One region of the Plantibacter sp. CFBP 8798 genome, then DNA from elsewhere that is predicted to be linked to it. Evidence: riboswitches for the same ligand, from Rfam matches in the RefSeq annotation. Region 1 holds a riboswitch; the other holds the start of a gene.

Evidence for each region. A riboswitch is a leader RNA that binds a small molecule or an ion and turns the genes downstream of it on or off. The one in region 1 is predicted to bind thiamine pyrophosphate.
Region 2: linked by a shared signal. The riboswitch ahead of thiM (hydroxyethylthiazole kinase) and the one ahead of IFU30_RS10175 (ECF transporter S component) in region 1 are both predicted to bind thiamine pyrophosphate.

The regions. Positions count from the first base shown of each region.
Region 1 covers NZ_JACYTS010000002.1:669,597-674,004, forward strand. Annotated here, with positions in the region: gene IFU30_RS10165 (energy-coupling factor transporter transmembrane component T family protein) at 1-214, opposite strand, end outside; gene IFU30_RS10170 (ABC transporter ATP-binding protein) at 211-1,608, opposite strand; gene IFU30_RS10175 (ECF transporter S component) at 1,695-2,324, opposite strand; TPP riboswitch at 2,361-2,469, opposite strand; gene IFU30_RS10180 (hypothetical protein) at 2,520-2,849, opposite strand; gene dinB (DNA polymerase IV) at 2,859-4,157, opposite strand; gene IFU30_RS10190 (acyltransferase family protein) at 4,240-4,408, shown strand, end outside.
Region 2 covers NZ_JACYTS010000003.1:710,157-714,564, forward strand. Annotated here, with positions in the region: gene IFU30_RS15895 (bifunctional hydroxymethylpyrimidine kinase/phosphomethylpyrimidine kinase) at 1-947, opposite strand, end outside; gene thiE (thiamine phosphate synthase) at 944-1,654, opposite strand; gene thiM (hydroxyethylthiazole kinase) at 1,651-2,502, opposite strand; TPP riboswitch at 2,494-2,594, opposite strand; gene IFU30_RS15910 (DUF1622 domain-containing protein) at 2,655-3,176, shown strand; gene IFU30_RS15915 (HAD family hydrolase) at 3,187-3,870, opposite strand; gene IFU30_RS15920 (CDP-alcohol phosphatidyltransferase family protein) at 3,951-4,408, opposite strand, start outside.

The DNA of each region.
Region 1 (4,408 bases):
CCCGCTTCAGCAGCGCGGTGAACCGCAGGCCGGAGAGCGGGAACAGCATCACTTCGAGCAGCACCGCCGTGCTCGCACTCACCCAGTCGATCGTCAACAGCAACGGGACGGACAGGATGAGAACGGCCAGCACCTTCGTCACCGGATTCACGCGGTCGAGTGGCGGTCGATGGTGCAACACCGTCGAGCGGTCCGCTGCCGTGAGGCTCGTCATGCGGCCCGCCTCCCGAGTTCCAGCGGTTCGAGGAGGATGCGATGGTCGCCCAGATGTTCGACGACCCCCGCGTCATGCGTGACGGAGAGGATCGTCGCGCCGCGCTCGAGCTCGTGCTGCAGCAGGCGGACGAGTGACAACCACGTGCGTCGATCCTGCCCGAACGTCGGTTCGTCGAGGACCATGACCGCCGGCCGGGCGGCGAGGACGGTGGCCACCGACAACCGGCGCTTCTGACCGCCCGAGAGGCTGAACGGGTTCGCCTCGGCAAGACGACCGAGACCGAGCGCCTCGAGGATCTCGGAGACCCGCTCGTCGATGGCGGTCCGGGACCAGCGGAGGGCCTGCAGGCCGACACCGAGCTCGTTCCGCACGGTCGATGAGACGAACTGGTGCTCGGGATCCTGAAAGACCGTCCCGATGCGTGTGAGCAACTCGGTGGACTTCCAGCGGATCGGCCGGGATCCCAGCCTGCCGGCGAGCTGCGGAGCGGCGGTCACCGTCCCCGTGATCTCCGGCAGCAGTCCCGCCAGCGTGAGCGCGAGCGTGGACTTCCCCGCGCCGTTGGGGCCGACGATGACGGTCGCCGCGCCCTCGGGCACCGCGAGCCCCAGGTGCTCCTGCACCGGCTGCTTCCGCGTTCGACCGATCGCCAGGTCGTCGGTCGTGATGACCGCCGCTGATGGGCCGGACACCGGACGAGGGGCCAACCCCAGCGGGATGCCCGGCACCCAGACACCCGCATCGGCCAGGCGCTGCCCGACGTCGTCGAGGACGAGGTCGGGTGGCCCGTCGGCGAGGACACCGCCGTCGGCGTCGAGCACGACGACCCTGGTCATCAGCTCGCGCCAGACGTCGACGCGGTGTTCGATGACGACCAGGGTGGACGAACCGTCATCGACCAGCCGAGCGACGGCGTCCCGCACCTCGGCCACCCCGGCCGGGTCGAGGTTCGCGGTCGGTTCGTCGAGCAGGAGGAGCGAGGGGTGCATGGCGAGTACGCCGGCGAGGGCCAGCCGCTGTTTCTGACCCCCGGACAGCGCCGAGGTCGAGTGGTCCAGCGGCAGGTCCAGTCCGACGGCCTCCAGCGAGGCGTCGACGCGGCGCCAGATCTCCTCGCGCTCGACGCCGAGGTTCTCGCAGCCGAAGGCGACGTCGTCGCCGACCTTGGACAGGATCACCTGCGAATCGGGATCCTGCAGCACGAGCCCGATGCGACCCCTCGCTCGTTCAGGCGGAACGCCGTCCACGAGGAGCGAGCCGTGGGACTCCCCCTCGTCCGCACCGCCGAGGACGCCGGCCAGTGCGTGGATCAGCGTCGACTTGCCGGCACCGGACGCCCCCAGGAGGAGGACCCGCTCGCCCGGTTCGATCACGAGGTCGAGGTCGCGCACCGCCCAGGCCTTCCGACCGGCATGACGCCACCCCCAGTCCCGCGCGACGACGCGCGCCGGACCGGTCCCAGCCGCTCCCGGCACGATCAGACCTCGCGCCGAGCGTCCCGCCCCGACGCGAACCGACTGAGCGCTCCGGTCGACGCGAGTGCCCTGACGAGTGCCCAGCCGACGACACCGGCGAGGATCGCGCCCGAGACGAGCAGCGAACCGAGGTAGATCGCGTTGAACTCGACACCCTTCTCGAGGTTGCCCGACATCACGAGCTCGAGGAGCCACGCGCCGGCCCCGGCGCCGGCGCCGGCGAGGATCGCCGGAACGAGGCCGAAGCGCTTGTACGCGAGCGCCGCGAACACCAGCTCAGCACCGAGGCCCTGAGCGAGGCCGGAGTACACCGTCGTGACGCCCCATGCGTTGCCGATGAGGGCGGAGACGATCGCACCGATGGTCTCGACGAGGAGTGCTGCGCCGGGCTTCCGGATGATGAGTCCGCCGAGCACCCCGCCGAGGAGCCAGATCCCGACGGCGATCCCGCCGAAACCGGGCGTGACGGCGCTGGCACCCGCGTACCAGAGTGATCCGAGCGTGTTCCACGCCCAGAAGATGAGGCCGGTCGCGACGCCGAGCACGGCGACCACGACGATGTCGACGACCCTCCAGCGCAAGGTCCGCGACGCAGCGCGTTCAGAGGGTGAGATCTTGGTCGATGCTGACACGATACGTGCCCTTCCTGTAGACGGAAAAGAGCACGGGATAGCGAGAAATGGTCTCCCTGCGCTGGCATGATCCAGATCAGGTTCGACGGTCGAAGGCGAATACCTTCCTCTCAGCCCGGTTCACCGGACTCCCGTGGTGGCACGAGTCTAACCCCTGCCGTACGCAGTCGCACGACAGGGGTTCGACGGGGAGGGCTACTTCTTGAGGGCCTTGATGAGGCCGGCCAGTGCCTTGCCGCTCACCCAGATGAACGGGATCGCGACGGCGATGAGCGAGATGAGGTTCGGGTCGAAACGGAGACCCTCGTCGGTCTTGATGTAGGCACCGACCGGGATCGAGACGCCGCCACCGCCACCGCCGCTCGGGGCGTCGTCGCCGTCGCCCTCGGAGCCGCCGCCGAAGCCGTAGTACGTCAGCGCGACGGGCACGAGCTTCGTGCCGTCGACGTCCTGCTGCTCCCCGTAGGCTGCGGACACGCCGAGCCCCTTCGCCTGTTCTGCCAGCTTCTCCACGAGATTCGTCATACCGCGAGGCTACCGCTCGGTATCCACCGGTCCAAGGGGTTGATCCGTGCTCCCAGCACCCTGCGAGTCTCCGCGACTGCCGAGTCCGCGACGCCTCGGCTTGCCGAGGAGGGAGGCGGGAGCGATCGCGAGATCGCCGAACCGGCTCGCGACCCGGTCGATCGTCTGCTCGGCTTCACGCCACTCCTCGTCCGGGTCCCAGAGCCCGGCACCGGCCTCATCGGCGGGGACGAGCTGGTCCACCTTCACCCCGACGAGGCGCACGAGGCGTCCGCCGCGATCGAGGTCGTCGAACAGCGACGCCGCCTCGTCGTAGACCCGACGCCCGACGTTCGTGGCCTCGCCGATGGTGCGCGACCGGGTGATGACGCTGAAGTCCGCATAGCGGACACGGATGCTGATCGTCCGGCCGGCGTAGCCGCCCTTCCGGAGCCGGATCGCGACGAGACCGGCGAGGTTCAGCAGCTCGCGCTTGAGGATGGTCGGGTCGGAGACGTCCGTCGGGAAGGTCACCTCGTGGCTGACGCTCTTCTCGCGTCGTGCCAGCTCGATGCCGCGCGGATCGATCCCGTTCGCGAGCTCGAGGAGTCGGCGACCGGAGGCCTCACCGACCGCGCGCTGGAGCATCGACAGCGGGGTGGAGGCGAGCTGACCGATGGTCCGGATGCCCCGGTTCGTCAGCTGCTCCTCCGTCCGACCACCGACACCCCACAGCGCGCCGACCGGCAACGGGTGGAGGAACGCCAGGGTCTCGTCGGCGGGCACGACCAGCAGGCCGTCGGGCTTCGACAGGCCGGAGGCGAGCTTCGCGACGTACTTCGTCGATGCCAAGCCGACCGAGCACGGCAGACCGGTCGCGTCGAGGACCCGTTGCTTCACGAGCGCGGCGATCGTCCGTGGGCTCCCGAGCAACCGGACCGCGCCGGACACGTCGAGGAAGGCCTCGTCGATGCTCAGCGGCTCGACGAGCGGCGTGACCGACTCGAAGACCTCCATCACCCGGTCGGAGTACTCGCGGTACCTGCCGTGGTGGGGTGGCAACACGACGGCGCTCGGACAGAGGCGCATCGCCTGGGACACCGGCATCGCCGCTCGCACGCCGTACCGGCGAGCCTCGTAACTGGCGGAGGTGACGACCGACCGCCCCTCCTTGTTCCCCACGATGATCGGCAGACCGCGCAGCTCGGGCCGTTCCAAGAGCTCGACCGAGACAAAGAACGCGTCCATGTCGACGTGGAGGATGGGGGTACCGCTGTCGTCGGCATCGTGCGCCGAGACGCGACGCGACGCTCCATCCTGCCGACTCATGCCTCCATTGTCTCAGTCGCCTCCGACACGCTCTCCACAAGGGCCGAGGCGGGAGGGCCCGGCGACGCTAGGCTGTCCGGCGATGAGCACGCGAACGCGGACCGGGTCGGCCCCGGCGGTCCCAGACCTCTCCGGGCGGGACCTCGCCCTCGACCTCGTGCGCGTCGCGTGCGTCGTGACGGTCGTCATCGTCCACCTCCTGATGGTCGCGGTGGCCGTCGAGCCGGACGGCACGATCGGCATCTCCCGAG
Region 2 (4,408 bases), on a different contig from region 1:
GTGAGGATGCCGGCGCCGTCCTGCCGACCCGAGGTCATCCCGGCCGACGCCCACAGCTCGGCGAAGTGGTTGATCGGGCCGTTGCCCGAGCCGACCTCGAGCGAATCCCCGTGCCGGAGGCTCGACGTGAGCCACGCCTTCGCCTCGCCGAGGGCCTCGGTCCAGGATCCCGAACGGGCGACGAGGGTGGCCATCGCGCTCGACAGGGAGCACCCGGTTCCGTGGGTGTTCCGCGTGTCGACTCGAAGACCGTCGAACTCGACGAGTGATCGGTCGTCGCCCAGACCACCGGTGGCGTCGACGAGCGCATCCGGGCACGCGGTCGTCCCCGTCAGGTGCCCGCCCTTCACGAGCACGATCACGCCCGCCTGCGCCGAGACCCGTTCCGCCTGGGCGAGTGCGTCGGCCCAGCTCGTCGCCACCGGCTCGTCCGCGAGGACGGCGAGCTCCGGCAGGTTCGGGGTCAGGAGGTCGACGTGTGGCAGGAGCGCGCGCATGGCCGCTTCGGCGTCGCGGTGGAGGAGGCGGTCCCCGCTCGTCGCGACCATCACCGGGTCGAGGACGACGGGTCCGGTCACGGTCTCCTGCAGCCAGGTCGACACGGTGTCGATGATCGCGACGTCGCCCAGCATCCCGATCTTGACCGCGTCGATCACCACGTCGTCCGCGACCGCGTCCAACTGCTCGCGGAGGAACCCGACGGGCGGGGTGTGCACGGATCGGACGCCCCGGGTGTTCTGCGCGACGAGCGCGGTGACGACCGCCATGCCGTATCCGCCGTTCGCGGCGATGCTCTTGAGGTCGGCCTGGATCCCGGCACCGCCGGTCGGGTCGGTCCCGGCGATGCTGAGCACCCGCGGTGTGTCCCGGACCGCGACAGGTCGTCGACCGCGCACCCGGTCCGAGCTCGACGACTCCGGCGTCGTCGTCTGCTCCGCGGCACTCATGCCGAGACCTCGGTCCAGGCGCTGCGGAACGCCCGGGCGGCGGCCGCCGGATCGTCGGCGGCGCAGATGGCGGAGACGACGGCGAGACCAGCGGCACCGGCAGCGTGGAGCTCGACCGTGTCCTCCAGTGACACCCCACCGATCGCGACGCACGGGAGCGGGGTCGCGGCGGCGATCGCGGCGAACCCCTCCATGCCCAGCGGCTCCGGGTGGTCCGGCTTGGTCGTCGTCGGGCGGATGACGCCGACACCGAGGTAGTCGACGGCCCCGGGAGGCAGCGCTGCGACCGCGTCGAGGTGCGCCGGGGTGTTCGCCGTCAGCCCCACGACGGCGGCCTGCCCCACGATGCGGCGCACGGCGTCGACCGGGAGATCGCTCTGACCCACGTGGACGCCGTGGACGACGGCACCGGCGGAACGGGCGGCGAGGAACACGTCCACCCGGTCGTCGACGAGGAGCAGCGCCCGCCCGGCGACGACCTCCGCCGCACGCACGGTCAGGTCGAACAGCTCTCGCGCCGATGCGGTCTTCTCCCGCAGCTGAACTGCGGTCACCCCGCCGTCGACAGCTCGGCGTACGACGTCGAGGACACCGCGATCCCCGCTGGCCGGAGCATCCGTGACGAGGTAGGTGGCGATACCGCGGCGCACGAGCTCGGCGTGCGAACGGGCCGCGAGGACCAGGTCCGCGGTGGTCGAGGCGCTCACGCGATCACCGCCAGGCTGCGGACGGTGTCGGCATCGAGGAGGTGGAGGCGGTCGAGGAAGGCGGGAGCGAAGGAGCCGGGTCCACGGCTCTCCGCGGCCGCCAGCTGCGCGGCGACCGTGTACGCGGTGGTCGCCGCGAGCGTCGTCAGCAGCCGGTCCTCGTCGAGTGACGCGAAGGCGGCGAGTACGGCACCGAGGGCACAGCCACCGCCCGTCACGAGGGTGAGCCAGGCATGTCCGTTCGAGCAGCGGACGATGCGCTCACCGTCGGTGATGACGTCTGTCGGCCCGGAGATCGCGACGACGGCACCCGAGGAGCGGGCGATCGCGGTGGCCGCCTCGATCGCGCTGTCGACCGAGTCGGTGCTGTCGACGCCGCGACCGCCGGCGCCCAGTCCGGCGAGCGCGATGATCTCGCTGGCGTTGCCGCGCACGATCGTCGGCCGGAGGGCGAGGAGTTCGGTGGCGAGCGCCGTGCGCACCGGCAGGAAGCCGACGGCGACGGGGTCGAGCACCCATGGAGTGCCGGCCTCGTTCGCGGCGGTGGCGGCCTCGACCATGGCCTCGCGCTGCTCAGCCTGCGGCGTCCCGAGGTTGAGGAGCACGCCGGAGGCGATGCGGGCGAACGGTCCGGCCTCGGTGGGGAGGTCGGTCATCGCCGGGGCGGCGCCGATGGCGAGCAGGACGTTCGCGGTGAAGTTCGTCACCACGGCGTTCGTGATCGATTGGACGAGCGGCGTGCGCTCGCGCAGGCGGTCGAGGAGGTCCCCGGACGCGCTCGCGAACTCGCCGACGGACGAGTCGTCGGTGGACGGGTGGGCAGACTGCTGCGGTGTGCGAATGCTCATTCGCGACATCCCTTCGCTCGGACTAACGAGATCAGGTTCGACGGGTGTGTTCTCAGCCGATCGTCGTGGGATCGGCACCCCGTGTCACTCGCGACCACCCTAGCGGGTCGGCCCGGCTTCCGGTCCAGCGGGCGGGCGAGGATGATGGAGGGATGGACTTCTTCGAGCTGGTTACCATCGTCTTCGAGGTCGCCGGTGTCGGGGCGATGGTCGTGGGCTTCGTGATCGCCGTCAGCCTCTCGGCCCGCCTGTGGTGGAGCACGCGCGACGGCGCACGGGCCTTCCGGATGCTGCGGGAGACGATCGGTTCGGTCATCCTGCTCGGGCTGGAGATCCTCGTGGCCGCCGACCTCGTGAAGACGGTCACGTCGACGCCCTCGCTGACCGACGCACTCGTCCTCGCGATCATCGTCGTCATCCGCACCCTGCTGAGCTTCTCGCTACAGATCGAGATCGAGGGCACCCTCCCCTGGAAGCGCCTGGCGACGACCGGCCCGCAGCTGTTCGACCGTGCCGTCAAGCGCGGCGGCGAACGCACCCGACGTCGCGCCGAGGAGCAGGACGCCTCGGCCCAGGACCTCGAGCCGTCCGACGCGGCACCGGCGCCGACCGTCACGACGCAGGCCGTCCCCGACGATGAGGACGGCTTCCCCGAGCTCCGCAGTCGCAGCTAGTGCTGTGCGGCTAGCGTGCCGCGGAGGTCGCCCAGGTGTCGCGGATGAGGTCGGGCAGCAGGCGCATGTCGTCGAAGACGTGGGTGCCGTCGCCGACGAGCCGCTCGGCGGGCGTCATGCCACCGGCGTAGGCGTACACCGTCATGCCGGCCGCGCGGGCAGCCAGGACGCCGACGACGCTGTCCTCGATGACCGCGCATCGCTCGGGGGCCGTGTCGAAGTCGGCGGCGGCGTGCAGGAAGAGGTCGGGTGCGGGCTTGCCGACGGCGACGTCGGTCGCGCTGAAGATGCGCCCGTCGAAGCGGTCGTGGATGCCCACCTGCCCGAGGTTGCGGACGACGTCGTGCAGCATCCCGTTCGAGGCGACGCACAGCGGCACCCCGGTCGCAGCGATACCGTCGAGCGCGTCGACGACCCCGTCGACCGCCTCGAGCTCACGTTCGCAGATGCCGCGGAACATATCACTCCAGCGCTGGATCCAGTCGGCCTCGAGCGGCTTCCCGAGCCGCTGCTCGACGAGCGTCGCGTAGGTCTCGAGCGAGGCGCCGACGAAGAGCTCCCGCACCTCGGCCTCGGTGTAGTCGCCGCCGACCTCGTTGAGCAGCTGGAGGTTCACCCGGACGGAGATGCGTTCCGTGTCGACGAGCGTCCCGTCGCAGTCGAAGATGACGAGGTCCGGATAGTCGACTGGCATGCTCCGAGCCTAAACGACACCGCCTGCGCCGTGGCCGTGTGCCCTCCGGCGGCGACCTCCGACGACGGTCGGCGTCATGGTCAGCGGGCCGCGCGGACGCCCTGTCGCTGCCAGGTGACGACCATGCGTCGCGCATACTGGGTCGCCGCGACGAAGTGGCCGAGGAGTCCGAGGAGGATCGCGACGAAGCCGACCCCGCCGAAGACCCGGTAGAGCGCCGACGCAGGATCCCCGCCGCCGAGCGCGAGGCCGATGAGCAGCGCGAAGAAGCCGACGAAGAGGAACACCGTCCGGATCTTGCCGGCGATGCTCACCGGCACCTCCGGCGTCCCGCGGAACGCGACGACGGCGACGAACGCGAGCAGGAGGTCGGGGACGATCATGACCACGAACACCTGCCACGGGATGATCTGCGCGATGGCGAACGATGCGGCGACCACGACCACGGTCAGGCGGTCGGCGACCCCGTCGAGCCAGGTGCCGAGCGCTGAGACCGTGCCCATGCGGCGCGCGATCTGTCCGTCGGCGACGTCGCTCA